4 regions of the Paenibacillus dendritiformis genome follow, and region 1 is predicted to be linked to each of the others. Evidence: riboswitches for the same ligand, from Rfam matches in the RefSeq annotation. Region 1 holds a riboswitch; each other region holds the start of a gene.

Region 1 (7,631 bases):
CGAATTATTTTCTGTGATGGCAGGAAAGGAGGACGCTCCCGCACGGCGGGGGCGTTTTTTTGTGCCCTCTAGCGGGTGGGGTTGCAAAACAAGGAGAGAGGAAACATAGCGGCCGGCCGCACTCGAAAGCGCGGCCCGCACCGTTGGTCCCAAGCTGGGGGGAATGATGATTATCGGGCTTAGGGAATTTATTTGCTCAGGGTGTCTGTCAGCACAGGCACGATTTGCTTCTTGCGGGATACGACGCCCTTCAGAAGCGCGGTGTTGTTTTCGAGGTTAACATTGTATGCCTTCTCGACGGCGTCCGCCTTGGAGCCGAGCGCAATGGCCACGGAATTGCTGTTCAGAATATCGGTCACGACGAACACGAACAGATCGAGGCCTTTCTTCGCGATAATGCCGGACAAGGCCGCTTCCACTTCCGCTTGGCGAGACAGCACATCGTTCACGTCCACCGCATTCACTTGCGCGATTTCCACCTTTGCGCTGCCCATGGTGAATTCCTTCGCGTCAAGCGAGAGCAGCTCCTCGATGCTCTTGTCGCTCAGGTTCGCGCCCGCTTTCAGCATTTCCAGGCCGTATTGCTCCGCATCGACGCCGGCGATGGCGGCCAACTCGCGGGCAGCAGCCACGTCTTGCTCCGTGCAAGTCGGGGATTTGAACAGCAGCGAATCGGAAATGATCGCCGACAACATCAGACCGGCAATATTTTTGCTGATCGACTTCCCGTTTTCTTTGTACATTTTATTCAAGATTGTAGCGGTGCAGCCAACCGGTTCCGCCCGATAGTACAGCGGACCGCTCGTCTCGAAGTTCGCGATGCGGTGATGGTCGATGACTTCCAGCACCTGTACCTGATCAATGTCGTTGGCGCTTTGCTGCCGTTCGTTGTGATCGACGAGAATCACGCCGTTCACTTCGTTCGCCACGGTCTCTACCAGGCGCGGCGCTTCCGCTTGGAACGTATCCAGCGCGAATTGCGTTTCCCCGTTGATGCTGCCGAGGCGAACCGGCTCGACATCGAAGCCTAATTGCGTTTTCAAATCTGCATACGCAATGGCCGAACAAATACTATCTGTGTCTGGATTTTTATGTCCGAAAATAAGAACTTTTTCCATGATGCTTACTCCCTTACATCTATATTCTGGCGAGAAAAGTATACCTTAGAATCCATTTAACAATCAAGGTTACAGCGAATGGCAGACGGAATAATCGCAACATCGAAGCCGCGATTTTACCCATTTTTCAATAACTGTAGCTTGTTGCTTGCCATTCGCTTATTGTTCTCCCCATTTATTATGAAATATTAGATTTTCAAGAGATTTTCGTTTTTCCCACTTGACTTGTTCTAAAATGGGAGCGGAGGGGTAGTCGTCCGTATATCCAATGGAAAGTAAAGCAACAGGGTCAATGTGCGGAGGGATTTGCAAAATATCTCGAACATCATTTTTTTTGTAAAAACTTACCCATCCCATGGCTAAACCTTCTACACACGCCGCTAACCACATATTTTGGATGGCACATGCCGTAGAAAGAATATCTGTCTCCGGAATCGAATTTCGTCCCAGTACATGCGAACCCCCGCTTGTTGGATCGCAGGTGACACAGATCGTTAAGGGCGCCTCTTTAATTCCTTCAATTTTTAAACTTAAAAATTGGGCAGCGCGCTCTTCTTCGTAATGAATCGCCAAGGCTCGTCTTTCTTTTTCTGTCGCCCAAGCTAATCTCTCTTTGACTTCCATAGAATCCACTATAATGAAATTCCATGGCTGCATAAATCCTACAGAGGGTGCATGGTGCGCCGCTTGTAAAATTCGGCCGATAATCTCTCTAGGTACAGGATTCGGAAGAAAATTCCGAACGTCTCTTCTTTTATAAATGACATTATAAACTGCTTCTTTTTCGATCTCATTAAACATGTGATGCGCCTCTTTCATTCTGTATCGTGTCTCCATCAACCACTGCAGCTATCCTTTGATAATGTGAATTTTTTCTTTCTCTACGATATCATAGATTCCACATATTCGACAAATTAGATCAATTTTCTACTTGTTTTTGTTTCTACGTTTGAGCCGAGCGAACATTTAGATGTCAAATGAACGGTCCTTCTTTTAGTGACATTTTAGCGGAGTGATCGCACCCTCTTGTCAATCCGCTTTTTTATGCTATAATGAGGTCGAATGGACGCCCATTCACGTCATGCACAACAGAAGAAGTTATAGGCAATGGAAGTTTGGTGCAAATCCAACGCGGTCCCGCCACTGTGATAGACCGAATCGGTCTTAAGTCAGGTCTTTTGCCTAGTAACTTTGAAGGACCAGTCATTTCGAGGCGAAAGTGGCTGGTTTACAAGTCTAGTGACGATTACCGCCTCGCTAGGCTTTTTTTACGTTGCAGGAAGGCAGCCGACATTGCTGTCGGCACAGCCGGGTGGTCGCCGCCGAACAGATACGATGAAGTAGAGCTTGGCAAGCGGGGACGTTCTTCAAGGCCGAAGAACGGATGCACAGCGCCGTGCAGGTCCCTTTTTTTACTGCCTGCCGATAGCGGCACGTGATCGGACGGGTTGACGAATGTCCGGGTCACGGTGTACAGTGTTGGTAGACAATTGAATGATGGCGAGTTGCACAATGGCGTGCACCTGTATCATAAGCGAAGAGGCTTTTAAAGGAATCCGTTCTTTTAAAAGTCTCTTTTTTTATTGCCAACGACTTCATTGGAGGTGCCTGTTTATGGACAAAATATCGATGAACACCGACATTTATCTGGGGCAAGGCGCGCTGGATCGCCTGATGGAATGGCGGAATCAACGCATCTTTATCGTCACCGACCCGTTCATGGTCAAGTCGGGGATGATTAACATGCTGTTCGAGCGGCTGCATGAGAGCAATGAGCAATACATTTTCAGCAACATCGTGCCCGATCCCCCGATCGAGATCGTGACGGAGGGCGTTGAAGCGTTGGGCGCGTTCCAGGCCGATCGGATGATTGCGATTGGCGGCGGCTCCGCGATCGATGCGGCCAAGGCGATGAAGATTTTCGCCCAGAAAATATTGAATCAGCACGATATGCCGTTCGTGGCGATTCCGACAACAAGCGGAACGGGCTCGGAAGTGACGTCTTTCTCGGTGATCAGCGACAAGAAGAAAAACATCAAATACCCGCTCGTGTCCGATGACATGCTGCCGCAGGAAGCGATTTTGGACCCGGAATTGGTCAAGAGCGTACCCGACTTCATTACCGCCGATACCGGAATGGACGTCCTGACCCACGCAATCGAGGCGTATGTGTCCACCAAAGCGAATGATATTTCCGACGCCTTGGCGGAGAAAGCGATTAAGCTGGTCTTTGCCTATTTGCCGAGAGCGTACAAGGACGGGAACGACCTGGAGGCGCGGGAGAAAATGCACAATGCCTCCTGTCTGGCGGGCATGGCGTTCAATATCGCGTCGCTCGGCCTCAATCACGGCATCGCCCATGTGGCCGGCGCGAAGTTCAAGATTGCGCACGGACGCATGAATTCCTTGCTGCTGCCGCACGTGATTGAATTCAACGCCGATTACAAGCCGGGCTACGGCAGGGAGGAAAGCAACGCGGCGGCGGTCCGATACGCCGAAATCTCCAAGAGCCTGGGATTGCCGGCTCCGAATCCGAAGAGCGGCGTTCGCAGCCTGGTGCAAGCGATCAAGCAGCTGCAGAAGCAATTGCGCATGCCGCAGTCGCTGCGGGAATGCAATGTCGACGAAGCGCTGCTCGGAGAAATGAGCGCCTCGATTGCCGAGGGAGCGCTCAAGGACGGCTGCACCGCCACGAATCCGCGCGTTCCGACTGTGTCGGATGTTGTCGAAATATTGAACAAAATGTTTCAATATTAAGGAATTCAATAAATACCATGCGCGTTCAGGTTGACAACGTTTGCAGCTACAAAGTATAGTAAAAGTAACACAAAGGCGTGTTGCATATCAGTCAAAGCAAAGAGGCTTCTTAAAAATTCCACGTGAACTTTTAAGGGGTCTTTATGTGTTTTTACGGCTAATCGATGTTGTTTTCTCATAAGAAATGAGTGATGAGAGTATGGACCAACACAACGAAAAACAACGCGTCATTCAGGAGTACGTGCCAGGGAAGCAGGTCACGTTGGCGCATATTATCGCGAACCCGAACCCGGATATTTACAAGAAGCTGGGCTTGGGGAGCGATGCGCAGGATGCCATCGGCATCATGACCATTACGCCAAGCGAAGCCTCCATTATTGGCGCGGACATCGCGACCAAGGCGGCTGGCGTGCAGATCGGCTTCGTCGACCGCTTCAGTGGATCGCTCGTCATTACAGGCGATGTCTCATCCGTGGAATCGGCCGTGAATGAAGTTCTGCTGGGCCTGCAAAACATTCTCGGCTTCTCGGCTGCGAAGATTACGAGAACGTAGGAGAAGCGATCATGAAGACCATTATTTTCGCCGGCAGCACCGGATCGGGCAAGACGACGCTGTGCCAATGGCTGCACGGCCAGGAGATTACTTACAAAAAGACGCAAGCGGTGGAGACCTTCGACCAAGCGATCGATACGCCGGGGGAGTGCATCGAGAACCGTTATTTGTACAAGATGCTCCTCGTGTCGAGCGTCGACGCCGATGTAATCGGGCTTGTGCAAGATTGCACAAAGGAAGAAAGCTATTTTCCGCCGGCCTTCGCGACGATGTTCGCCAAGCCGGTCATTGGGATTGTGACCAAGACCGAGCTCGCCCGGACAGATGAGGATATCGCGCAAGCGAGAGCTTTTCTGCAAGCGGCGGGCGCAGAGCGCATTTTCGAGGTCTCAACGGTGGAGAACGTAGGAGTGGACGCTCTTCGGGCTTACTTGGAGGAGTAGGCGGTTGGTTAGCCGGATACAAGCAAATATCGACATAGAGGTGCATGACACATGAATGGAAAAATTGTAATAGTCGACGACGAACCTATTACAAGAATGGATATTCGTGAGATGCTGGAAGAGGCGGACTACAACGTAGTAGGCGAAGCTTCTGATGGCTTTGAAGCCATCGAATTATGCAAAAAGCATCTGCCCGACCTGGTCATCCTGGATGTCCAAATGCCTATCCTGGATGGGTTGAAGGCGGGCAAACGAATCATTTCAGAGCAGCTGGCCGGCGGAGTTATTCTCCTGACCGCGTTCAGCGACAAGCAGACGATTGAAAAAGCAACCTCTATCGGTGCGCTTGGTTATCTGGTGAAGCCGCTAGACGAAAAGTCGTTCATCCCTATGGTGGAAGTGACTATCGCCAAAGGCAAGGAAATACGCAAGCTGGAACAAAATCTATCGAAGCTGTCGCAGAAGATGGAAGAGCGGAAAGCGGTTGAAAAGGCAAAAGGGATTCTGATGAAGGAAAATGGCTGCACCGAAGAAGAAGCCTATCAGACCTTGCGCAAACTTAGCATGGATCGACGGTGTCCGATGATCGAAATTGCAACAACCATCGTCATTTCCTATGATTGAGATCAAGGAACGGATTCGGCGGCTGTGCAAGCGGCACACGGCACTGACGGAGGCGGATATTACCCGGCTGACGGAGATTGCCGAGTCGTTCGAAATGTCCGAAGTGAAGGATGATGTGTTCATCGACGTCCTGTCCAGTATGGGCAATGAGGCGATCGTGGTGTATCACCGCCGGCCGGATGACGGCAAATCGCTGTACCAGCGACCGGTCGAAGGCGAGAAGGCGCTGCGCGAGAACGAGCCCGGCGTCCTGAGGACGCTGGAGACCGGAATCATGTCGCAGGGGCTCATCGCCAATACGCAGGAAGATCATCTGGTTCGGCAGACGGTGTACCCGATCAAAAATCAAGACGGCGTCATTGCGGTCGTCATCTATGAAAAAGATGTGAGCGACAATATTCAAGCCCACTTCAATGTGGCGGGATCGCAATACGAAGACGGCGAGATGTCCTCGATGCTGACCGCCATGCTGCGGTTCAAGGATTCGATCATCAACCAGCTTGAGGATGCCGTTCTCGTCTTCGACAAGCACGGGTTTCTGAAGCTGAAGAACAAGAAGGCGGACGCCTATTACCGGAAGCTTGGTTATCTGGAGGATATTCAGGGCCTGCATTATGACAATCTGTCGCTGGATCAGACGACGTTCTCCGGCGTGATGAAGCAGTATTCCACCTCTCCTTCCTGTCCCTTGACGGCAGACGTGAAGGTGGCCGGCTCCTACTATCAGGTGAAGCGGCTGTTCATCGCGGAGCGGGATCTGTGCATCGGCGTCATCCTGCATGACGTCACGGAGATCAAGGATAAGGAGGCGGAGATTGTCTCCAAGTCGGTGGCTATCCGCGAGATTCACCACCGGGTGAAGAACAATCTGCAGACCGTGGCGTCCCTGCTCCGCATTCAGGCGCGGCAGTGCGACAGCCCGGAAGCCAAAAAATGCTTGAACGACAGTGTCAGCCGGGTGCTTGCCATCGCGGCGACCCACGAGCTGCTGTCGACGGAGATCGATGCGCAGGTGGACTTGCTTGACGTCATTCGGCTCATCGCTTCGAATATCGAGCGCTGCTTCGTCGATTGCAGCAATGTCGCCATCCAGATCGAGGCTTCGCAGAGCATCTGCCTGGATAGCGACCGCACGGTCGCGATCGCGCTCATCGTGAGCGAGCTGCTGCATAACAGCTATGAGCATGCGTTCGGAGATTGCTCGTACGGCACGATTACGGTGAACGCCCAGCTGGATGGCGGATTGGTGACCGTGGTCGTGGCGGATGACGGCGTCGGCTTCCCCGTGAAGGACGTGTCCAACAAAAGCTTGGGCTTGTCCATCGTCCGCAGCTATGTGAAGGACAAGCTGAAGGGCAAGCTTGAGATCGAGTCCGGCCCGTCGAAGGGCACCATCGTGATATTCACCTTCAAAAAATAAATACGAAACCGGGCTACAAGGATGTAGTTCTGTAAGCAAAGAGGCTTAAGGTTACCCATTCCCGTTCAAGCGGGAGGGGGATATAACTTTAAGCCTTTTTGCGTGCATATATGTGTATCAAGCGACGGGAGGGGAGAGACGTGAACGAGCAACTGCTAAGCGTAGGCATCGATATGGGAACCTCGACGACCCAGCTCGTGCTGTCGAAGCTGCATATTCAGAACCTGGCATCGTCCTTTTCGGTGCCCCGCTTGGTCATTACGGATAAAGAAGTGGTCTACCGCAGCGATATCTGCTTCACGCCCGTGCTGGCGGACAACCGGATCGACGCCGGGCAAATCCAGGCGTTCGTGCAGGAGCAGTACCGGAAAGCCGGCATCCGCAAGGAAGACATCCAGACCGGCGCCGTCATCATTACCGGCGAGACGGCCCGCAAGGACAATGCCAATGAAGTGCTGCAGTCGTTAAGCGGCTTCGCCGGAGACTTCGTGGTCGCCACCGCGGGCCCGGACCTGGAAAGCATCATTGCCGCCAAAGGCGCGGGGGCTCACACGTATTCCAAAGAGCACTCGACGTCCATCGTCAACATCGATATTGGCGGCGGGACCAGCAATCTGGCCTTGTTCGCCGCCGGGGAGCTGCTGGACACGGGCTGTCTCGACATCGGGGGCCGCCTGATCAAGGTGGACCAACGGACGCGCGAGGTTACGTATATC
Region 2 (7,631 bases), 1.0 Mb from region 1:
GCAGGAATCCCGCTATCGGGCGGCACCTCATAATGGAAACCTGTATTTTTGCATTATTTCGGCAAGCCGAGCTTGGAGAAGGCGGGGTTGTCTCATCACTGCAGCCAAACACTGCGGATGGGACAGCCCCAATTTTTTGTTTCAAAAATGGTTGAGATCTATGTTATATAATTAAAAAGTCCTAAGGCATATTGAAACAGCAGCTTAGAAAATGGGGCGAAAGTAATGCCAATTCATAAAAATAGAGGTTTAATTACATAAAAATTGGTAGATCTTATTCGCGGTATGTCCACACGACACGAGCTGATCATTCATCAATGTGCAAAAAACGAGATGCCGGACCAGGCTTAGCCATCAGCCAGCGGTTGCGCCATCTCATGGACGGGGATATAGAGGTCGAATCGACCCGGGGGCAAGCAGGTACGGATGGCATGTCTGCGGCAACGGCATGAAAAAAGGGAGATGCGCATGAATGAATAGCGGGATAAGGCAGAAAAGCACGCAAGTGCTGGAGGAGCAAGCGGTGCTGGCCGCATTGGAGCAGTCGCTCGCCATGATTGAATTTAATATCCAGGGCGAGGTTCTTTGGGCGAACCATCTGTTTGCCCAGACGATGGGATACACGGCGTCAGAACTCATCGGCAAGCACCACCGGATCTTTTGCACACGACAGTTTGCCGGCAGTATGGAGTATGATGCGTTTTGGGAAAATTTGCGGAACGGTATAAAGTTTCAACAGAAAATTGCCCGGGTAGCAAAGAGTGGGGACCTGATATGGCTGGAAGCCACGTATATGCCGGTCCTCGATGAGAAGGGCTGCACAGTCGCCGTGCTCAAAGTGGCGACCGACATCACGCCAAGGGAAAACGCCGCCTCCCGAATGAAGGACGAGCTGCGGCTGATGGCGGAGGATTTGCTGAAGCGGACGGAAGAAGGCATGGAGCGCAATCAAGAGGTTGCGGCAGCCATCCAGTATGCGGTGACGGACAGCGAAGATAACTTAACCCTCCTGCGTGAATTGGAAGAACAGTCCAAAGCCATCAAGGGAATTGTACAGATGATCCGGGATTTTGCCACCCAAACCCACCTGCTGGGCCTGAACGCGGCGATTGAGGCGGCCCATGCCGGGGAGCATGGCCTCGGATTTCAAGTGGTGGCCGCCGAGGTTCGGAAGCTGGCGGAGCACGTTCAGCAGGCGGCCAAAGATGTTCAATCCGCCATCGAGGGAATCGCCGATAAGATAGGACAGGTCGGCGGGGGGACGAAGAACTCCCGGAACGCAATCGTCGAATGCCAGCACCAGATTAAGCAAGCTACCGAGGAATTTGCCAAAATCGGCAAAGCTGCCGGGAGCCTGGATGCGCAGGCAAAAAACCTGAGCGAAATGATGTAACGAAGGCTGAACATCCCTATCGCAAAGATTTCATAAAGAGCGTTTGAGCCCGTCAGCAGGCTTGAAACGCTCTTTTTGTTGTCCGCAACCCGGCATGCAGTGAGTTCTGTCACAGGCGGCACGATGTCAGTCAAGCTATGATTCATCTAAGAGATTCACGCAATTCAAGTGAAAAAAATTCAACCTGATAAAAATTGAATAGAAACACTGAGCGGAGATCAGGGAAAGAGGTGCGATTCCTCTACAGGCCCTAGCTACTGTGAAGCGGACGAAATCCCATTCATTGTCACTGGAATTCATTTCTGGGAAGGCGGGAAAGTAGAATGATGCAAAGTCAGGAGACCTCCTCTGTTCAGCCTTGCAGCAACTTCTAAGGGAACAGTTGTCTATTGCAGAGAACCAAGGCACAAGTGTGTTCATTTGGCGAATACGCTTGGAGACGGCCTTTTCTTCGTATGGACACGGGACCTTCAGGTTTCGTGTTTTTTTGTTCCCTTTTAGAGGTTGTTCAAAAAGTCCGCTTTTGATCGCGAAGAAATACAGGAAGGAACTCGGCATCGAATCTTGCATTCACTCTTGAAAAACGTATGCTTCGAGTTCTTGCAACCTTCTCGGCGCTGAAAACCGGCCTTTTTGAACACTTATTGAAACTCATGAAAAGGAGAGGGAACGATGGATTACATCAAAAACCCCAAGCGCATTGAAGAAAGAAGCTTTGAAATCATACAGGACATCATTACGGAAACAAGACCGGACTATACGTTCCGCAGCCGGGAAGAGGAGCTGGTCATAAAGCGGGCGATTCATACGACGGCGGATTTTGACTACTTGGATAATCTCGTCTTCACGCATGATGCCTTGACGAAAATACGCGAAACGATCCGGCAGGGCGGCATCATTTTCACCGATACGAATATGGCTCTGAGCGGCATCAATAAAAAGCTGCTGGACCAATACGGCTGCCGCTACCGCTGCTACGTCAATGAGCCCGAAACGGCCCAAGCGGCCCGTCAGCAAGGCATCACCCGTTCCATGGCCGGAATTCAGCTTGCCGCCAAGGAAGAAGGCAAGAAGTTGTTTATCATCGGCAATGCGCCTACCGCGGTCTATCAAATTTTGGAGATGGCGGCTGCCGGCGAGCTGGACGTGGAGGCGGTCGTCGGCGTGCCCGTTGGGTTTGTCGGGGCGGCCGAATCGAAAGAAGCGCTCTATGAAAGCGACATTCCGGCGGTCGTGGCCCGCGGGCGGAAGGGCGGGAGCAATCTGGCGGCGGCCATTTTGAACGCCGTGCTGTACGCGATGTAAGAAGAGGTGGCCCGATGGAAGATTACGTGTATTACGAGGGAAAAAAATTGCGCAAGGGCTATACGACAGGCACTTGCGCGGCAGCGGCGGCCAAAGCGGCAGCGGCCATGATCATCCAGCAGGAGAAGATCGCCGGGGTGACGATCATCACGCCGAACGGAACGACCCTGCAGCTTCCGGTGGACAAGCAGGAATTCGATCGGCATACGGCCACGGCCGCCGTGCAAAAAGACGGCGGCGATGATATCGATGCGACGCATGGGATGCGGATTTTTGCGCAGGTCACCTTGAATGGCAGCGGGGAGATCCGCATCGACGGCGGGCAAGGCATCGGGCGCGTGACGCAGAAGGGCATTGCGGTCCCGGTCGGGGAAGCGGCCATCAACCCGGTGCCGCGCCGAATGATTGCCGCGGCCGTCCGGGAAGAGATTGGCCCTGACCGCGGGGCGGATGTTGTGATTTTCGCGCCGGAAGGCGAAGAGCGCGCAGAACGCACCATGAACAGCCGCCTCGGGATTCTCGGCGGAATCTCGATTCTGGGAACGACCGGGATCGTAACGCCGATGTCCGATGAAGGATGGAAGCAGTCGCTGTCCATCGAGCTGGAAATGAAAAGAGCGCAGGGCTTCCGGAAAATCATTCTCGTTCCCGGGAATTACGGGGAGCGCTTCGTCGAGGAGCAGCTTGGCATCGATGGCAAATACGTGGTCTCGATGAGCAATTTCGTCGGCTACATGCTCAAGGAGACGCAGCGCCTCGCCTTCGAGCATGTGCTGATGGTGGGCCATTTCGGCAAGTTGATTAAAGTGTCCGCCGGTATTTTCACCACGTACAGCAAAGACGCCGATGCGAGGGCAGAAATCCTGGTGGCGAACCTGGCGCTGGCCGGCGCGCCCCTGCCCCTGCTCCAGCGAATTGCGGCTTGCGCGACGACGGAAGCGGCGGGCGAAATTATGGTGGCGGAAGGGTATAGCGAGGTTTTTCAGACGATCACGGACAAAGTGAAACAACGGGCCGAACAGTTTTTGAAATACAGTAAACCGGCGGTGGATATCGATGTCATTACGTTCTCGACGGATCGCGGAATGCTGGCTTCCACCTGCGACATCTCAACCATCAAGGAGGCATGGCTATGATTCATATTGTCGGTATTGGCCCGGGCAGTCCGGAGCTGCTGACCGCTGCGGGGGCCTTGCTCATCCAGAAGGCGGACGTGCTTGTCGGCTCGAAGCGGCAGCTCGGCGACATTCCGCCGGACAACCCGGCCGAACGCAAGCTGCTGCCCTCACAACTCTCGGAGCTGGAAGCCTTTTTGCAAGAGAGGATCGGCCAGGAGATCGTGGTGCTCGCTTCCGGAGATCCGTTGATGTATGGCATCGGAAAATGGGCGTTGGAGAGATTTCCGCCGGAGCAGCTTCAGATTGTGCCCGGGATTAGCTCGATTCAATATTTGTGCAGCCGTTGCGGCATTGCCATGAACGACCTGTACATTACGAGCAGCCACGGCAAGCAGCCTGATTTCGGGTTTCTGCTCGCGCACCCGAAAGTGGCGATGGTCACGGACAGCAAGATTGGCCCTGCGGAAATCGCTGAGGAAATTCTGCAAAGGAAGCTGCGTAAAACGCTCATTATCGGAGAAAACCTCAGCTATCCCGAGGAACGGTTGCATCGGTTGAAGCCGGAGGAGGTTGCGGCTCGCTATGATATGAATGTGGTGGTGATCTTGGATGAAGGATGAAGCTTTTATTCGCGGCAAGACGCCGATGACCAAGGCGGAGGTCCGCGCCGTATCCATTGACAAATTGGCCTTGGACGAGACAAGCCGCCGTGTACTCGACGTTGGAGCCGGCACGGGCAGCGTAGCGCTCCAGGTCGCGAAGATGTTCCCCCATGTGGCGGTAACCGCGATAGAACGGAACGAAGAGGCGCTGGCCCTAATCGAACAGAACCGGCGGCAGTTCGGGCTGGACAATGTGGAGATCGTGGCGGCAGAGGCTCCCATCCCGCTGGACAATACCGGGTTCGACGCTATTTTTGTCGGCGGCAGCGGGGGGCAATTAACGGAGATCATCGATTGGAGCCATGCCTTGCTGCTGCCGGGCGGCCGGCTTGCGCTCAATTTCATCTTGCTGGAAAATGCCCTCGAAGCGGCAGCCTATCTCGAAAAAGGGCCCTGGCAAGAAGTCGAGATCATTCAAATGCAGGTGTCGAAATGGCAAGAACTTGGACAAGGGCATTATTTCAAGCCCCAAAATCCGACGTTCATCATCGCCTGCCAAAAAGAAAGGAGCGGAACAGCTTGACGAAAGTGCATTTTGTCGGGGCGGGACCCGGACATAAAGAACTGATTACCTTGCGGGGATACAACCTCCTGAAAGAGGCGGATGTCGTCATCTATGCGGGCTCGCTGGTGAACCCGGAATTGCTGGAGTATTGCAAGGAAGGCTGCGAAATCTACAACAGCGCCGGGATGGATTTGACGGAGATTATCGATTGCATGGAAAAAAGCGTGAAGGCCGGGAAACAGGTCGTCCGCCTCCAGACCGGAGATTTTTCGATCTACGGATCGATTCGGGAACAGATCGAGGAAATGAAAAAGCGGGATATCGGGTTCACCTGTACCCCTGGGGTAAGTTCATTCCTCGGGGCCGCCTCGCAGCTCGGTGTCGAGTACACCGTCCCGGAAGTAAGCCAGAGCGTCATTATTACGCGCATGGAAGGCAGAACGCCGGTACCGGACAGGGAATCGCTGCGTTCCTTCGCCGCGCACCGCACCTCGATGGTTATTTTCCTGTCGGTGCAAGCGGTTGAGGACGTGGTGGCCGAACTGGTGGCAGGCGGATATCCGGAGGATACCCCGGCGGCTGTCATCTATAAAGCAACCTGGGCGGATGAAAAGCAAGTGACCGGAACCCTGCGGGATATCGCCGCCAAGGTCAAGGAGCAGGGCATCATCAAAACGGCGCTGATTATGGTAGGGGATTTTCTGGGCGAGACCTATTATTATTCCAAGTTGTACGACAAGGATTTTTCGCATGAGTACAGATAAGAACACTGCCATTATCGCGGTCACGGCCATCGGCAAGGCGCTTGCCGCGTCCATCAGGGAGGCGCTGGCGGCCGATTGCTATGTGCCCGCGAAGCTGCAATCCGAAGGGTTTGCAGCGCTTGAACCGGATTTCGCATCGGGGCTGCGCCGCCTTTTCCAGCAGTATGATGCGCTGATCTGCATTATGGCGACAGGGATTGCCGTCCGGACGCTGGCTCCGGTCATCTCGGACAAGCTGTATGATCCGGCGGTGGTGGTGATGGACGAGAAGGCACTTCACGCTATCAGCCTCTTGTCCGGACATGTGGGCGGAGCCAATGACTTGGCCCGCAAGCTGGCGGAGCTGACGGGAGCGGCCCCCGTGATTACGACGGCGACAGACGTTCAGCAGGTAGCGGCGCTCGACATGATCGTGCCGTCCGTGCCGGGATGGATCCCGGAATTTCGCGAGAACTGCAAGCGGATCAACGGGCTGCTGGCCGCCGGGAAAACCGTGTCCCTGTACGAGGAAGTGCCGGCCGAGATCGACCGGCGGGGCTTCACGCCAATCACGAACCCGCATGAGCTTCCGGAACAGGCCGAAGCCCTGGTATGGGTCACGCACCGGTACCGGCTGCCGGAATTGAAGGTGCACACGGTGAAGCTGGTTCCCCGGACACGGGTGCTTGGCGTCGGATGCCGCAAGCAAACGGAGCCTGAACAGATGAGGCAGGCGTTTACTGATTTTTGCCTCCGGCATGATACCGATCCGCATTCCTTTGCGGTGATGGCCAGCATCGATGTCAAAAAGGAGGAACCGGCGATCAAGCAATTGGCGGAGCAGTGGAACTGCCCCTTCATCACGTATACGGCCGATCAACTGCGTGAAGTCGAGGGCAAGTATCCGGTATCCGAGTTCGTCAGACAGACCGTGAAGGCAGGCAGCGTCGCGCTATCCGCGGCCGATCTGGCCAGCGGGGGCCGGGTGTTGACGCCAAGGTTCGCCGTCAATGGAATCACGATGGCGATGGGAGAGAGAACGAGATGAAGCGATGGGGTGAAGGCATGATTTATGTGGTAGGAATTGGGCCGGGCGAGAGAGACATGATGACCGGAGAGGCGCTCGCCGCCATTCAAAAAGCGGATGTGATCGTGGGCTACATTACGTATATCCGGCTGATCGAAGAGTTGATCCAGGGGAAAGAAGTCGTCAAAACGGGGATGCGCAAGGAAATCGACCGCTGCCAGGAAGCCGTCGATATCGCCAAGACCGGCAAAACGGTGGCGGTCGTATCGAGCGGAGATGCCGGAATTTACGGCATGGCCGGCCTCATTCTCGAGATTGTGGAGAAAGAGCAAGCAGCGATTGAGGTAGAAATCGTGGCCGGCGTCACGGCGAGCATCGGCGCGGCGGCCAGGCTGGGGGCGCCCCTGATGCATGATTTTTGCCATATCAGCTTAAGCGATCTGATGACGCCATGGGAGGTCATCGAGAAGCGGGTGAAGCTGGCGGCGGAAGCCGATTTTGTCGTCTGCTTCTATAATCCGAGAAGCAAGGGCCGGGCGGATCATCTGAAGCATGCCCTGGAATGGATGATGGCCTATAAATCGCCTTCCACTCCGGTCGGCATCGTGAAGGATGTCGGCCGCAAGGAAGAACGAAAAATACTGACGACGATGGCGGACATCGACTATGAAGAAGTGGATATGACGACGATGGTGATTGTCGGCAACAAGGAAACCTATGTCTCCGGCGGCCGCATGATCACGCCGCGGGGTTATACGCTATGATTCTGATGTTCGGCGGAACCTCGGATAGTCTGGACATTTGCGATTGGCTGCATGCCCGCGGACATGACTATATCGTGTCCGTGGCCACCGAATACGGGGAACAGCTGGCGAAGC
Region 3 (7,631 bases), 2.8 Mb from region 1:
CCAGTCCGGCTCATGGGTCAGCATGAACTGCTCTGTCGTCAAGTAGAGCGGAATCGGCGGCTTCTCTTTTAAATAATGCCGTTCGATCAGCTTGTCATAGTGGACTTGGCGGTTCCGGGTGCCCGGAATGACCGGCAAATCGTCGTGATTCTCCAAATAATCGTCAACTGCCGCCTGCACGGTGTCAAGAGACAGCGGAATATGCTTGTCTTGTTCCTCAAAAATCTCATAGGTCATACGGGACATATAAAAGCGCTGATCCGAAATTCCGCCGAGGTAACGCTTCAATCGGGACAAATCAATGCTTTGGTCGGGACGGAGCAGCGTGGTTCGGGGTATCTGCTCCTGCATATCCTGCTCATACTGGAGCACCGCCCGCTTCACCTCGTCCAACGTGACATGAACCGCTTCGTGCCGGGGGGCAGAAGGCTTGCGCCGCTTGAACCACCGCATCATCGAACCCACCTTTCTCCCGTTCCTGTAAAGTCTTCAGGAAGCAAGTATATTGTATTCGCTTACAGTTCCATTATAACATGGAATGCCTTTGCTTTCCTCTATTTTCGGACCTATTTACAGAGGTCATAGGCAGCAATACGAAGGGGCGGTCCGATCGCGGCAGGCAGCCTGCCGGTATGATCGGCCTCCCGCGGAAGCAGCGAGAGGAGTTGTGGATATGGACCAGCAGCAGCCCCAGCAAGAGCACGCGCCGATGGAAGGCGTCGCGATCGTAACCGGAGCCGGGTCAGGCATCGGACGCGCCGCCGCCCTCCGCTTGGCGGAAGCGGGCATGACCGTCGCCCTGCTCGATCGGAAGGATGATCGTGCCTATGAGGCGGAGCGGCAGATGAACGCCCGGTATCCCGGGCGGGCCATTGCGTACGATGTCGACCTGAAGGAGGCTTCCCGCGTCGAGAACGCGATCGAGGAAGCCGCATCGCACGGGCCGATCCGGGCCGTCTTCGCGAATGCGGGCATCAACGGGATGCTGTCCTCGATCGAGGACATGGAGGTGGAGGATTGGGAGGATACGATCCGAACCAATCTGACCGGGACCTTCGTTACCGTAAAATACGCTCTCCCCTATTTGAAGCAGCATGGCGGCAGCATCGTCATAACGAGCTCGATTAACGGCAGCCGCAAGTTTTCCGGGTTCGGGATGAGCGCCTACAGCACATCCAAAGCGGGCCAGGCCGCCTTCGCCAAGATGGCGGCGCTTGAGCTGGCCCGCTATCGGATTCGCGTGAATGTCATCTGCCCCGGGGCCATCGAGACCCATATCAGCGAGAATACGGACCGCAGACCGTCCGTAGACCGCATCTCGATTCCGGTCGAATACCCCCAGGGCAGCCAGCCTCTTGCGCATGGGCCCGGCAAGCCCGAGCAGGTCGCCGATCTGGTGGCGTTCCTCGTATCCGACGCCTCCAGCCATATTACGGGCGCCCAGATCGTCATTGACGGAGCGGAATCGCTCCTGTAGCCAGCGGGCCGCCCAGCCGCCGCATAGCCCCGCGCAGGCGGAAGCTCCGTGACGGGAAGCGCCATGGCTCGAAGCGCGGCCGGCCAGGCAAGCGCGGGCTATCCCCATCGCGGCTGTCACGCGGCTCCGGGTCCGCCGCTTCATCGTGAGCCGGAACCCGCCTCGCCCGTGGCCGATCCGCCCGCGCTTGGCTGCCCGTGGCCGGAGCCCGCCCCGCTTACCGCTTCGCCGACGCGGAATGGGCCTGCCGCACCGCTACCGTCGCTTCCACCATATTCTTCAGCGCGGCAACGGTCTCCGGCTCATTGCGCGTCTTGAGTCCGCAATCCGGGTTAATCCAGAACGATTCGGCCGGCAGCACCGTCAGCGCGGTCTCAATGAACCGCTTGATCTCCTCGACCGGTGGAACGCGCGGGCTGTGAATATCATAGACGCCCAGGCCAATGCCGAGCTCATAGCGCTCCTTCCGCAGCGTGTCGACCATGTCGCCGCCGCTGCGAGCCGTCTCCAGCGAGATGACATCCGCATCCATGCGGCGAATCGTCTCCACCATATCGGAGAAGTCGCAGTAGCACATATGCGTATGAATCTGCGTATCCGGACCGGCTCCGTTCGTCGCCAGCAGGAAGGCGAGGACCGCCCATTCCCGGTAGCGCCCCGCATCCTCGGGCTTCAGGGGCATCCCTTCCTTCACGGCCGGCTCATCGACCTGGATCATGCCGATTCCCGCCCGCTCCAGCTCACGAATCTCCTGGCGCAGCGCATAGGCCAATTGATAAGCGCACTGCTCGCGCGGTACGTCGTCGCGCACGAAGGACCAGTTGAGAATCGTGACCGGGCCGGTCAGCATTCCCTTCACGGGACGCTTCGTCAATGATTGGGCGTATGCCGTCTCCGTCACGGTCATCGCCTCGCGGAAGGCGACATCGCCGTACAGAATCGGCGGCTTGACGCAGCGCGAGCCGTATGATTGCACCCACCCGAACTTCGTGAAGACGAAGCCGTCCAGCTTCTCTCCGAAATATTCGACCATATCCGTCCGCTCAAATTCCCCGTGCACGAGCACATCGAGGCCGATCTCTTCCTGAATTCGCAGCCAACGCTCGATTTCTTGGCGCAGGAACGTCTCATACGCCTCGGCGCTCGATTCTCCCTTGCGGAAGCGGAGCCGGGCCTTGCGAATCTCCGCCGTCTGCGGAAGACTGCCGATGGTCGTCGTCGGGAGCGGCGGCAGCTCCGGCCAACGGAGGCGCTGCGCTTCGCGCCGCTGCTCATACGGCGCGCGGCGGCCGCCATCGGCTTCCGCATCGCGGATGAGGCGCTCGACCGCCTCGACGGCATGCGGTCGCTTCCGCGCCGGCTCCTCGCGCCAGGCGAGCACGTCGGCCGCGCTCGCTGCCAGCTGCGCGGCGCTGTCCGCCGTCGGCTCGGACAGATGGGCGGCCAGACGCGCCGTCTCGGCCAGCTTCTCGTCCGCGAACGCGAGCGCGCCGCGAATATAGCCCGGCAGATCCCGCTCCCGCTCTGCCGTCAACGGCACATGCAGCAGACTGCAGGACGGCTGCACGATCCAGTGCGCGCGCGGCACGATCGGCTCGATCGACTCCAGCCAGGTTGCCGCGGCAAGCAGGTCGGTCCGCCAAATATTGCGCCCGTCGATGAGGCCGAAGGCGATGCGCTTCCCGGCCGGAACCCCGGTCTGGCGAAGCGCCGCTTCGTTCCGTTCCTTCCCGTGGACGAAGTCGAGGCCGCAGACATCGACCGGGAGCTGCAGGAACGAATCGAGCCCCGAGACCGAATCGAAGTATGTCTGCACCCAGAGGGTCAAGCCCGGCGCCGCTTGACGGAGCCGCTCGTACACGGCCTGGGCCGCCTGCCAATCGTCCGCCGTCATCGGCTTCACGAAGGCCGGCTCATCAAGCTGCACGCAGGAGACCCCTTCCGCCTCCAGCTCATGCAGAATCCGGCCGTATACCTCGGCGAACTGATCAAGCACCTGCCGGAGCTCGCCCTGCGGGATGCCCTTGATGGAGCGGACATAGGTGTACGGTCCGACCAGGACCGGCTTCCCTTCGATGCCCAGCTTCTCCTTCGCTCTCCGGTACGAGGCGAGGGGACGGTTCTCGGTCAACACCGGCCGCTTCCCTTCCCACTCCGGGACGATATAGTGGTAGTTCGTGTTGAACCATTTGGTCATCTCGCAGGCGACGGCCTTCTCCGTGCCGCGAGCAAGCGCGAACATCAGGTCCGCCGTCACCGGGCCGCCCTTATAGCCGAACCGCTCCGGGATCAGTCCGAACATGACGGTCATATCGAGAACATGATCATACCAGGAGAAATCATTGACGGGAATATAGTCGATGTCTTCCTCCTTCAACTTCGCGAGACGCAGCAATTCGACCCGTTCCATTTCGGCCTCCAGCTCGGCCCGCGTCAGCTTGCCTGCCCAATACTGCTCCAACGCTTTCTTCCATTCCCGGTCGTATCCGATGCGCGGATATCCGGACACACTCGTCTTCACTTGCCCTTTCGCCATGTCGCTTCTCCTCTCCTTATGCGGAACTTCCTGCCGGGAGTGCAGGGAAGACATATTCAATAATTCTCATCTGTTAACAAGGAATTAAAATCGCAATGCACCCTGCCGCAGGTGTTCGCACTCCTTCGGGACCGGCTCTCTCCCGCGACCTCCACGCAGAGGGCCGTTATCCCAATACGCAAGCAAAAAAGGACATCCCTGCTCTAAGAAGCATAGAGATGTCCCGCAAACGTCCATAACGGAGCAACGAATAAGACCCGTGCGTGCTCATACGTGCATGCGAACCGAGTTATCCAGTCTACGAACACTTCCCTATCTCCCGTAGGTACATACAGTGCTGTCAGAACAGGCAGGTCTCCTGGCTTCAGCATCATCGGTGACGGCAGCCTTCCCGGTCGTACGACCAGTGGCTTCCCGAGCCGCACCTCGTCTGTTACAGTGGCGGGACCGCGCCGGCTTCGAACCGGCTTCCCTATTAAGCTTTGCCGTGACGCAAAGCACCTGTTCCCCTTATGTGGCTGAATCGGACTGCGCCTCAGCACAGGCCGCAGTCCGATTGAGAATGATTATATACGCAAGCGCGCGGAATGACAAGTACTTTTTGCCAATGGTTTCCTGTCGCGGACGTGCCCGTCAGATCGTCATTCCGTCATGGACGATGACGATGTCCTCGCCGTTCGCATCCAGCACCAGCTCGCGGTTGTCCAGGAACCACAGATCGTTCTCCTCCATGAAGAACGTAATTCCCTCAACGGTCTCCGACACCGCCGGATGCCGCGGCTGATCCTTCATAATCCCGAAGGAATAGGGACCGGATGCGCTGAATCCGCTGTATCGCACGAAGATGCGCACGGTATCCCCTGCTGAATAGCCCCACTCTGATTGAAAGCGTTGAATCGCTTCCGCTGTCACCCGTAAGTGCATGCTCGTTCCCCCTCATTCTAATGACCGTATTCCGATCATACCATGCGGGCCGGGCGTTGAAAACCTCGACTTTCCGGTTACAGCTTGACGCGCTGCAGCCGGAGCGCATTGAGGACGACCGATACGGAGCTGAAGGCCATCGCCGCTCCCGCTAGCCAAGGCGCCAGCAGGCCGGCCGCCGCCACCGGGATGCCGAGACTGTTGTAGACGAGCGCCCAGAACAGATTCTGCTTGATGTTCCGCATTGTCCGCCGGCTCATCTCCATCGCGTCCGCGATGCCGTTCAAGTCTCCGCGCATCAGCGTCACGCCGGCCGTCTCCATGGCCACATCGGTGCCCGTGCCGATCGCGAACCCGATATCCGCCGCGGCGAGCGCCGGCGCGTCGTTGATCCCGTCGCCCACCATGGCGACGACGGCCCCGTTCCGCTGCAGCTCGCGGACATGCTGCGCCTTCTGTTCGGGCAGGACCTCGGCGAACACGTCGTCCAGCCCGACCTGGGCGGCGATGGCCTGCGCCGTTCGCTCATTGTCTCCCGTCATCATGACGACGCGGATGCCCATGCCGTGCAGGCGGCTGATCGCGGCCTTCGACGATGCCTTCACTTGATCCGCTACGGCCGCGATCCCTTCCCAGCGCCCGTCAACCGCGATGAGCATCGCCGTCTTGCCCTCGATCTCCAGCCGCTGCAGCTCCGATTCCGCCTCCTCCGCGTCAATGCCCTGCTTGCGCAGCAGGTTTCGCGTGCCGATGACGATCTCATGCCCGTCAACCTGGGCCATAATGCCGAAGCCTGGCTCCGCCTGGAACGATTCCGGCGTGACGGCCGGCAGGCTTCGGGCGTCAAGGCCCTTCACGATCGCCTGAGCGAGCGGGTGCTCGGACCGCCGTTCGGCGGCCGCGACCCAGATCGCCAGCTCTCGCTCGCGTTCCGGATCATTCGCGATGAAATCGGTCAGGGAAGGCTCGCCCTCGGTTACGGTGCCCGTCTTGTCAAGCGCGACGGTCTGGACGCGGTACGCTCCTTCCAGCTGCTCGCCCCCGCGGAAGAGGATGCCGTATTCCGCGGCACGCCCCGTTCCCGCCATGATCGAGGTCGGCGTAGCGAGCCCCAATGCGCAAGGACAGGCGATCACGAGCACGGCAATCAGCTTCTCCAGCGCCTCCCCGAAGTTGCCCGGCGCAATGGCGAAGTACCACAGCCCGAAGACGATGACGGCGATGCCGACGACGATGGGAACGAAGACGCCGGATATTTTGTCGGCAATGCGCTGTATCGGCGCCTTCGAGCCTTGCGCTTCCTCGACGATGCGGATAATTTGCGCCAGCGCGGTCTCGGCGCCGACCTGCGTCGCTTCCATCGTGAAGGCGCCCTGTGCGTTCACCGTCGCGCCGTACACCCGGTCGCCAGGCTGCTTCTCGACCGGCACGCTCTCGCCGGTCAGCATCGATTCATCGACGGTCGACGTACCGTCGATCACGATGCCGTCGACCGGTATTTTCGAACCGGGGCGCACGATGACACGGTCGCCGGCCTGCACGTCATCCACCGGCACCTCTTGCTCGATGCCGTCGCGGATGACGGTGGCCATCTTCGCCCGCAGGCCGATCAAGGCGCGTATCGCCTGCGAAGAGCGGCCCTTGGCCGCCGCTTCGAACCATTTTCCGAGCAGGATAAGCGTAATCAGCACCGCGCTCGTCTCGAAGTACATGTCCGGATGATGAGATCCCCCCCGTACCCATTCCCATACGAGATAGACGCTGTAGAAATAGGCCGCCGACGTCCCGAGCGCCACGAGCACGTCCATATTCGCGCTGCCGTTGCGCAGCGCCTTGTAGGCTCCGCTGTAGAAGCGTGCGCCGATAATGAACTGGACGGGCGCGGCCAAGATCATCTGCACCCAGGGGTTCATGAACCATTCCGGCACCCAGATCCACGAGGTGAAGGAGAAATGCCCTACCATCGACCAGAGCAGCGGCACCGACAGGATAGCGGAGACGATGAAAGAATTGCGCAGCCGCACCGCAGTCCGGTTCGGCGCCGCCTCCGCCCCCGCTTCGCCCGTCTTCACCTTGCCCTTATAGCCGAGCTGCTCGATCTTGCGCAATATATCTTCCGGACGCGAGCCGGTGAAGGTGATGCGGGCCGATTCGGCGGCCAGATTGACATTGGCGGAATCGACCCCCGGCAGACGCTTCAACCCTTTCTCGATCCGGGTCGCGCACGCCGCGCAGGTCATCCCCTCGATGTCTACATCAATCGTCTCCGCCGGAACCTTGTAGCCCAGCTTCTCGATCTTATCCGTTACCTGCTGAAGCGAGAGCTGGCCATCGTCATATTCCACCGTCGCTTGCTCTGCCGCCAAATTCACGTTCGCCTTCACGACGCCGTCCATTCGGCTCAGCCCCTTCTCGATTCGGGTCGCGCATGCGGCGCAGGTCATTCCTTCGATTTTTACGGTCTGCTGCTTGGATGCCATTCTGTGTCACTCCTTTATGTCAGTATACCCCTATACCCTATATATCAATCGAAAAAGAAAACTCCCCGCAAGGAGTTCCTGTATCACGGATGAGGCGAGCCTCCCAACTCCGGTTCGCCGGCTCAGGAGACGACATCGTAGCCTTGATCCTCGATCGCTTCCCGGATGGTCTCCGGCTGAACCTTGGCCGCATCGTACGTAATCTTCACCTGCT
Region 4 (7,631 bases), 220 kb from region 1:
AACGGGGCGGCCGAGTGCATGGCGCTGGCGATTCTGGCGCACGCGCCGCGCACGGTCGGCGTGGTGGCACCCTGCTTCTCGGAATACGAGGCGCTCTCAAGGCAATTCGGCGCGGACGTCGTCCGTGTCATCGGACAGGCTTCCCGGGATTACCGGGCGGAGTGGCCGGAGCTTGAACGGCTGATTGCGGATGCCGATATGGTCTTCCTCGGGCAACCGAACAATCCGACCGGCGCCGTATACGAGCGCCGGATGCTGGAGGAAGCGGGACGGCTGGCGGAGCGGAACGGAACGCTGCTGATTGTGGACGAGGCGTTCATCGATTTTCTCCCGAACGAGGAAGAGGCGAGTCTGCTGCGGTTCGCGGCGGACAACCGGAACGTGCTTGTCATCCGGTCGCTGACGAAATTTTATGCCATTCCGGGCCTTCGCCTCGGGTATGCGGCGGGGCATCCGGATACGATACGCGCGCTGGCTTCGAAGCAGGTCACGTGGAGCGTGAACGGGCTGGCGCTGGCCGCCGGCGAGGCGCTGCTCCTCGACGAAGCGGCGGACGACTACGCGGAACGGACCCGAAGCCTGGTTGCCGGCGAGCGGGAATGGCTGAGCGGGCAGCTGGCCTCGCTTGGCCTGCGCCTCTGGACGAGCCAGGCGAACTTCCTGCTGGCGGAGGCCGCGGCGCCGTGGAGCGCCCGGCGCTTGCAGGAAGAACTTGGACGCCGGGGCGTCCTCATCCGCAATTGTGACGGGTATGCGGGCCTGGGGGCCGGACATTTCCGCATCGCGGTGAAGGACCGTCCGGCAAATAAACGTCTAGTCGAGGCCCTGCAAGCTGTGTTACATTTATAAGATGTGGATCCTGCAATGGGCGAAGGCCTCCATCCGTTGGCTTTGCCCGTTGCCGGGATAGCAGGAACGAGAGGCAAGGCCGTCCGGCTTTCGGCTCGAGTCATCAATATGGCTCTGCACGCGCGTGTTCGTGTTCAAAAAACGGTTACTCCATCGCCGGGGAAGTGCCGGGAATCGGGGCCTTTTTGGAACGGCAGTGGTGAAAGCCAGGCGCAGGCGGAGCGGACAAGCAAGGGGGAAGCGGGATGCAGCCTTGCCGTGAAGGCATTCGGAGCTATGCATCGGAAGTTATGGCCGGCGTGACGGTAAGCTGGAGGAGCGATACGATGACCGTGGAGCTGCCGCATCGGGCTCCGGTATGGAGCAGCGCGGTATGGAACGGGGGAACCGCGCTGGCATCGCGCATAGTGAACCGGATGGTTCAGTCTGGCTTCGACTGCTCCGATCCGGTGGCCTATATGAAGGAGCTATGCCTGCAGCAAGGGTATGCTCCGGATGCGACCGTCGGCCTGATGACGGCGGCGAAGGTGACCCATGCGTCCGTCATGGAAGAGGAGGGAGACGGCTTCTCCCTGCTGTGCGTGACGACGGCCGGGACGGGCAACGCCGCCCGCGCCGGGCTGCCGCGGCAGGTGTACTCGGCTTGCGAGCCGCTGAAGCCGGGCACGATCAATACGATCATCGTGCTGGACGGCAGGCTTGCGGAAGCGGCGGTATGGAATGCGGTCATGACCGCGACGGAAGCCAAGTGCGCCGCGCTGGACGACCTGAAGGTGACCGACCGGGAGACGGGCCGTGTCGCGACGGGGACGACGACCGATGCGGTGGCGATCGCCATCGTCGACAGCGGGCGCTACGAGGCCGTTCACCGCTATGCGGGCACGGCGACGACGCTGGGCGCCGCCTTGGGGCGGCTGGTGTACGGTACCGTAGCGGAATCGGTGCGCACGCAGCGGGAAGACGACGGGCCGCTGTTCGAATAAGAGAAGCAGGCGCCCCGCTGCCAGGCAGCCGGGAAATGCGGCCGCCTCGGGAGTAAGGAGTGGGCTGCAGGCAAGAGGAGTCGGTTAGCAATCATGATCGCGGCATTAATCATTATCACAGCATATGTATGGGATCGGATTGTTGGCGATCCGAAGTGGCTTCCTCATCCGGTCATCGGCATGGGGAAAGCGATCTCGGCCCTGGAACGCCTTCTCCGGAAGGCGGCTCGGTCCGAAGCGGCGCTCAAGCCGCTGGGCTTCTTGCTGCCGCTGGTGATGGCGGGCGGGGCATTTGGCTTGACGTGGGCCGTGCTGGCCGGGCTCTATGCCGTCAACGTCTGGCTGGGCGCGGCGGCGGAGGCGCTTCTGATCGGCACGACCATCGCCACGAAAGGGCTTCGCGACGCCGGCATGGCTGTCCATGCCCGGCTGGCGGCAGGAGATCTGGCCGGGGCGCGGCGCGAGGTCGGCATGATCGTGGGAAGGGACACCGAGACGCTCGATGAACCGGAAATTACCCGCGCCGCCGTCGAGACGGTCGCCGAAAATATTATGGATGCCGTCATCTCGCCGCTCTTCTACGCGGCCATCGGCGGCGCGCCGCTGGCTATGGCCTATCGGGCCATCAATACGCTGGATTCCATGGTCGGCTATAAAAATGAGAAATACGCCAATCTCGGTTACGCCTCGGCGCGGCTTGACGATCTGGCGAATTGGATACCGGCGCGCTTGACCGCGCTGTTGATCGTTATCTCCGCCCTGTTCGGCTATGACGCGAAGCGGGCGTGGAAGACGGCGCTGCGCGACGCGCCGCAGCATCCGAGCCCGAACAGCGGCTGGCCGGAAGCGGCCACTGCCGGAGCGCTCGGCATCCGCCTTGGCGGGTTGAATTGTTACAAAGGCGTATGTTCCTTCCGCGCCTATATGGGCGATCCCGTCGTCGAGACGGGAGGGGAGCATATTGCGGCAGTGTGCAGACTGCTGGCCCGAAGCACGCTGCTCTTCGCCATCCTGGCCGCAAGCCTCCTCTGGGCCTGCGGCGGATGGCTCCTGTAGACGAAAGGCGAATGAAGGAGTAATGGGATGAAATGAAACAAAAGCGCACATACAAAGCTCCCCCCGTTCGCCGCAAGCGGCGTCACACAGGAGCTAGAAGACAAGCCCGGCCCAAGCCTCCGCGCTGCGGCACCCGGCATATCCGCCGCCGTGCGGGCGCGTCCAGCGTCATCGTGCGGTTCGCGCTCGTCAGACATTCGCTGACGCAGGCGAATGTGGAGCGGCGGTATATCAGCTATACGGACAGCCCGCTGCTTCCGGAAGCGGAAGAGGTGCTGCGGCCGATGCGCAGGGCGGTGGCCCATCCGGCGCCGCTCCTGTATACGAGCGATATGCGCCGCTGCCGCGAGACGCTGGCTCAGCTGCGCCCGCGCGATGCGGAACGGGCTCATGTCGACACAAGGCTGCGCGAATACGATTTTGGCATGTGGGAAGGCTTGACGTACAACGATCTGAAGGAGGATCCGTCTTACCGCCGCTGGCTTGACGATATGACCGCCGTGCAACCGCCGCGCGGCGAGCCGTGGCAGACCTTCAGCACGCGGACGGCGCATGTCTGGTGGGAGATTCTGCAGAAGGCCGGCAGACAGACGGCTGTGGCGCCGGGTCAACGCGTCCGCGGCAATCGCCAGCGGCGGGAATGCGAATCGGACAGGGATATGCCCGATCAGGGAGGCGAACGGGGCAGAACGGCCCGGCTGCGCCGGAAGCGTCCCCGCCAGGTAGGCAACGCGTATGAGGCGCGGCCCGATGTGCTGGTCGTTACGCATGGAGGCATGGTGCGGAGGCTGTACACGCTCGCCTTCCCGAAGAAGACATTCTGGGAAGCTGCCGTCCCGATCGGGGCGGGGATTTTGATTACGGCTGCCAAGTCTCCCCGCCGCTGGAAGTTCCTGCGGGCGGAGCGGCTGCCATGATGGAACGAACGGGGGGAAGCGGCGGAACAGACAGATGCCCTATAGGATGTGACGAATGTTATTGCATGGACAGGGCGATTCCCCTATAATCAATAGTCAAGCAAGATGGAAGACAAGCGAATAGCAATCTATCGGGTCCTTGCGCCGTACAAGCAGTAAGCTTGTGCCCAAGGATAATAGGGAAGCCGGTGTGAATCCGGCACGGTCCCGCCACTGTAAATGGAGTGCTGCGCTCACAATGCCACTGTCTCCGCGGATGCAAGCGATCCGCCGATGGGAAGGCGAGCTCGGCAAGATGCTCCTAAGTCAGGAGACCTGCCCGATAGGAGGACGAGTTATTTCCTTCGCGGAGAGGAGCGGCGTCATTTGGAACGGACTTCCCGTTGCTGCTGGGCGGACATGCTGTGTAACAGCGTGAGATCGCCAGGCGGTTCGGAGTGGAAGATCCCATCCAGGAGACTGCGTTCCCCCGATCCCAGGATCGGGGGTTTTGCGTTGGTGCGCTCTTTGACAATCCCCCCCTCAAGCGGATGGGAGAACCGGACTGGCAGGATGCCGCGCCGGGGATAACTCGGAGCCGGCCCTTCCGGGGGAGGGAACGGCATTTGCATCACTTCGCAATCATTGAGGCATCACATATTCAGGTAAGTGAGGGAGAACAAATGATGAGCAAATGGTGGAACAAAACGATAGCGGTCGCGGCAGCGGCCGTGCTGGCTTTGAGCTTGGCTGCTTGCGGGTCGGGTCCGGCGAAAGAGGCGGACAAGGCTCCTGAGACAGCGCAGCAGCAGGAGAACGGCAATGCGGCTTCCGAGGCCGGGAAGACGGCCTATCCGTTGACCGTGAAGGATGCGACCGGGCATGAATTCACGTTCGACAAGGCGCCGGAACGGATCATTTCCGTCTCGCCGGCCGAGACGGAGTCGCTATTTGCCCTTGGTCTTGGCGACCAAATCGTCGGCGTATCCGATTATGACGACTATCCGGCAGAAGCGTCCCAGAAGCCGAAAATGGGCGGCATCACGAAACCGAATGAGGAAGCGATCATTGCGGCGAAGCCGGATGTCGTCTTTACCGGCATCTCGATGAAGGAAGAAGCCGTCAACAAATTCCGCGAGCTGGGCATTGAAATTTTCAAGGTCGAGCCGAAAACCTATGATGACGTAATCAGCAATATCGAGCTGTACGGTCTCATTACCGATCATCAGAAGGAAGCGAAAGAGATTACCGATCAGATGAAAAAGGTGCGCGATGACGTAACGGAAGCGGTCAAAGGCGTCACCGAGAAGAAGAAGGTCTATATTGAATTCTCGCCGGGCTGGACCGTCGGCAGCGGCGAATTCATGAACGAGCTGATCGAGCTGGCGGGCGGCGTCAATATTGCGGCGGCGGACATGACCGGCTGGAATCAGATTAATGAGGAGAACATCATCAAGGCGAATCCGGACGTTATTCTGTTCGCGAAGGAACTCGTCGACAGCGAGACGAACAAGACGCTGGAAGACATTATTCGCGGACGCAGCGGGTGGGAAGCCATCACCGCAATCAAGGACAATCAGCTGTTCGGACTGGACAACAACAAGCTGAGCCGCCCGGGCCCGCGCGTGGCCGAAGCGCTGCAGGATGTGGCGAAGGCGATCTATCCTGATTTGTTCAAATAGATGATGGGATGGACATATCGATGAAAAAAGGGTTGGGCTTTGGAGTAGCGATGTTGGCGCTGCTCCTTTTATCTATTGTAGGCTGCCTGTCCGTCGGATCGGTGAAGATGCCGATGGGCGAGATTGCGAAAATATTGCTGCATCATGTTCCCGGGCTGGAATCCCTCATTCCCGTCACCTGGGACGACGCTTCCGCGACCATTATGCTCAAGGTCCGCTTCCCGCGCGTCGTCCTCGCGATGCTCGTCGGCGCGTCGCTGGGATTGGCCGGGACGGGCTTCCAGGGCGTGCTGCGCAATCCGCTGGCGGATCCGTACACGCTGGGCGTGTCTTCCGGAGCTTCCGTCGGCGCCGCGTTCCTGATCTACTTCGGTCTGCAGTATGCGCTGCTGGGCCAGTGGACGGTTCCGATCGTCGCCTTCATCACTGGCACGCTGACGCTGTTGGCTGTCATGCGCCTGGCCAGGGAAGACGGCAAAATCCCGATCGAGACGCTGATTTTGGCCGGTGTCGTCACGCAGGCGTTCCTCGGTTCGATCGTCTCCTTTCTCGTCGCGATGTCGAAGCAGACGATCAACGAGATTTTGTATTGGGTCATGGGGAGCCTGGCGCTGCGGGGCTGGTCTTATTCGGCCGTGCTGGCGCCCTATATGGCGCTCGGGCTTATCGCCTTGATCGCTTATGCCCGCCCGCTCAATCTGCTGGCCCTCGGAGAGCGGCAGGCGTCTCATCTCGGGCTTCATGTCGAGCGCACGAAGTGGGTCGTTCTGCTCGTATCGACGTTCATTACGGCGGCCGCCGTCTCCGTATCGGGGGTTATCGGCTTCGTCGGGCTCGTCGTCCCGCACATGATTCGGCTGCTGGTCGGCCCGGACTATCGCTTGCTAGTGCCGTTGTCGGCCGCGGGCGGAGCGATCTATGTCATGTGGGCAGATACGATTGCGCGGACGGCGCTGGCACCGACCGAGATACCGCTCGGGGTGGTGACCGCCTTCATCGGCGCGCCGTTCTTCGCGTATCTGCTGATCCGAAATAAACGGTCGAAACGGAGGAAATGGTCATGAAGCCGGGAACAGCGTCCGGGCGGATCAACCCGGGAGAGCCGATTCTTCAGGCCGGGCATATCAGCAAAAGTTATGGCAGCCGAACGGTGCTGAACGACGTCTCCTTGACCGTCCGCGCCGGAGAATGGGTCGGCATCATCGGGCCGAACGGCAGCGGCAAGTCAACGCTGCTGTCGCTGCTGTCCGGCGCCGATTCTCCGGCCAGCGGGCGGATTGAGCTTATGGGACGCTCCCTTCGCTCCTACTCGCGCAAAGCGCTGTCGCAGACGATGGCGGTCCTGCTCCAGGAGTCGCTTCCGCCGATCGGATACTCGGTCCGCGAGGTCGTCGAGATGGGCCGCTTCCCGTATCAGTCCTGGTTCGGCTCGGAGTTGGAGGACAGCGGCCCCTATATCGATTCGATAATGGAACGGCTGCAGCTGACGGAACTGGAGGAACGGCCGATCGACCGGCTCAGCGGAGGACAACGCCAGCGGGTCGCCCTCGCGAAGCTGATGGCGCAATCGCCGTCTGTCGTGCTGCTGGACGAGCCGACGACCTATCTGGACATCCGGTACCAGGTGCAGTTCATGGATGTCGTCCGCGACTGGCAGCGGGACTGCGGCTTGACGGTGGTCTCGGTGCTGCATGATCTGAACCTGGCGGCGCTGTATTGCGATCGGCTCGTCGTCGTGCATGAGGGGCGCATCGCGGCAGACGGCGCACCGGAGGATCTGATGTCGCCGGATGTCATCGCGCGCTACTTCGAGACCCGCGCCGCCATCGTGCCGCATCCGGGGAACGGGCGTCCGCAGCTGCTGATGTGTCCGGCCCATACGGAGGAGGAAGCGGAGACGGGGATAAAACAGGCGCAGAAGGAAGCGGAAGCCGGGACAGAGGGCGACGAGGCGGCAAGAGCATAAGGGAAGCGAGAACACGAAGGCGGCGACAGCCGGTAACAAGGGAAGCCGCGAACGGGAATCGGGCTGATTCCACGGCATGGCGGGAGATGGAAGGACGAACACGCAGGAAAAGGCTCATTTCTGTAATTGGGATGAACATCGATGGCACTGACAACTATGGAAAACGGAGATGAATGAGATGAATGCGATGAATGAACGG

Evidence for each region. A riboswitch is a leader RNA that binds a small molecule or an ion and turns the genes downstream of it on or off. The one in region 1 is predicted to bind cobalamin.
Region 2: linked by a shared signal. The riboswitch ahead of L6439_RS18770 (cobalt-precorrin-8 methylmutase) and the one ahead of L6439_RS23320 (1-propanol dehydrogenase PduQ) in region 1 are both predicted to bind cobalamin.
Region 3: linked by a shared signal. The riboswitch ahead of metE (5-methyltetrahydropteroyltriglutamate--homocysteine S-methyltransferase) and the one ahead of L6439_RS23320 (1-propanol dehydrogenase PduQ) in region 1 are both predicted to bind cobalamin.
Region 4: linked by a shared signal. The riboswitch ahead of L6439_RS22195 (ABC transporter substrate-binding protein) and the one ahead of L6439_RS23320 (1-propanol dehydrogenase PduQ) in region 1 are both predicted to bind cobalamin.

What each region holds. Positions count from the first base shown of each region.
Region 1 covers NZ_AP025344.1:5,244,531-5,252,161, reverse strand. The annotation lists gene L6439_RS23335 (MurR/RpiR family transcriptional regulator) at 1-17, shown strand, start outside; gene L6439_RS23330 (manganese-dependent inorganic pyrophosphatase) at 189-1,118, opposite strand; gene bluB (5,6-dimethylbenzimidazole synthase) at 1,278-1,919, opposite strand; adenosylcobalamin (AdoCbl) riboswitch at 2,202-2,350, shown strand; gene L6439_RS23320 (1-propanol dehydrogenase PduQ) at 2,733-3,875, shown strand; gene L6439_RS23315 (BMC domain-containing protein) at 4,075-4,428, shown strand; gene L6439_RS23310 (EutP/PduV family microcompartment system protein) at 4,440-4,871, shown strand; gene L6439_RS23305 (ANTAR domain-containing response regulator) at 4,923-5,495, shown strand; gene L6439_RS23300 (sensor histidine kinase) at 5,497-6,915, shown strand; gene eutA (ethanolamine ammonia-lyase reactivating factor EutA) at 7,056-7,631, shown strand, end outside.
Region 2 covers NZ_AP025344.1:4,236,580-4,244,210, reverse strand. The annotation lists gene L6439_RS18775 (methyl-accepting chemotaxis protein) at 473-1,393, shown strand; cobalamin riboswitch at 1,591-1,758, shown strand; gene L6439_RS18770 (cobalt-precorrin-8 methylmutase) at 2,066-2,698, shown strand; gene cbiD (cobalt-precorrin-5B (C(1))-methyltransferase CbiD) at 2,713-3,834, shown strand; gene L6439_RS18760 (cobalt-precorrin-7 (C(5))-methyltransferase) at 3,831-4,436, shown strand; gene L6439_RS18755 (decarboxylating cobalt-precorrin-6B (C(15))-methyltransferase) at 4,426-5,001, shown strand; gene L6439_RS18750 (cobalt-precorrin-4 methyltransferase) at 4,998-5,747, shown strand; gene L6439_RS18745 (cobalt-precorrin 5A hydrolase) at 5,734-6,774, shown strand; gene cobJ (precorrin-3B C(17)-methyltransferase) at 6,792-7,517, shown strand; gene cobK (precorrin-6A reductase) at 7,514-7,631, shown strand, end outside.
Region 3 covers NZ_AP025344.1:2,399,600-2,407,230, reverse strand. The annotation lists gene L6439_RS10495 (DUF3939 domain-containing protein) at 1-453, opposite strand, end outside; gene L6439_RS10490 (SDR family oxidoreductase) at 674-1,477, shown strand; gene metE (5-methyltetrahydropteroyltriglutamate--homocysteine S-methyltransferase) at 1,695-4,013, opposite strand; cobalamin riboswitch at 4,345-4,533, opposite strand; gene L6439_RS10480 (HesB/YadR/YfhF family protein) at 4,647-4,937, opposite strand; gene L6439_RS10475 (heavy metal translocating P-type ATPase) at 5,015-7,417, opposite strand; gene L6439_RS10470 (copper ion binding protein) at 7,540-7,631, opposite strand, start outside.
Region 4 covers NZ_AP025344.1:5,020,595-5,028,225, reverse strand. The annotation lists gene cobD (threonine-phosphate decarboxylase CobD) at 1-849, shown strand, start outside; gene L6439_RS22210 (adenosylcobinamide amidohydrolase) at 1,095-1,832, shown strand; gene cbiB (adenosylcobinamide-phosphate synthase CbiB) at 1,926-2,888, shown strand; gene L6439_RS22200 (histidine phosphatase family protein) at 2,921-3,805, shown strand; cobalamin riboswitch at 3,922-4,142, shown strand; gene L6439_RS22195 (ABC transporter substrate-binding protein) at 4,471-5,466, shown strand; gene L6439_RS22190 (FecCD family ABC transporter permease) at 5,487-6,530, shown strand; gene L6439_RS22185 (ABC transporter ATP-binding protein) at 6,527-7,432, shown strand; gene cobT (nicotinate-nucleotide--dimethylbenzimidazole phosphoribosyltransferase) at 7,620-7,631, shown strand, end outside.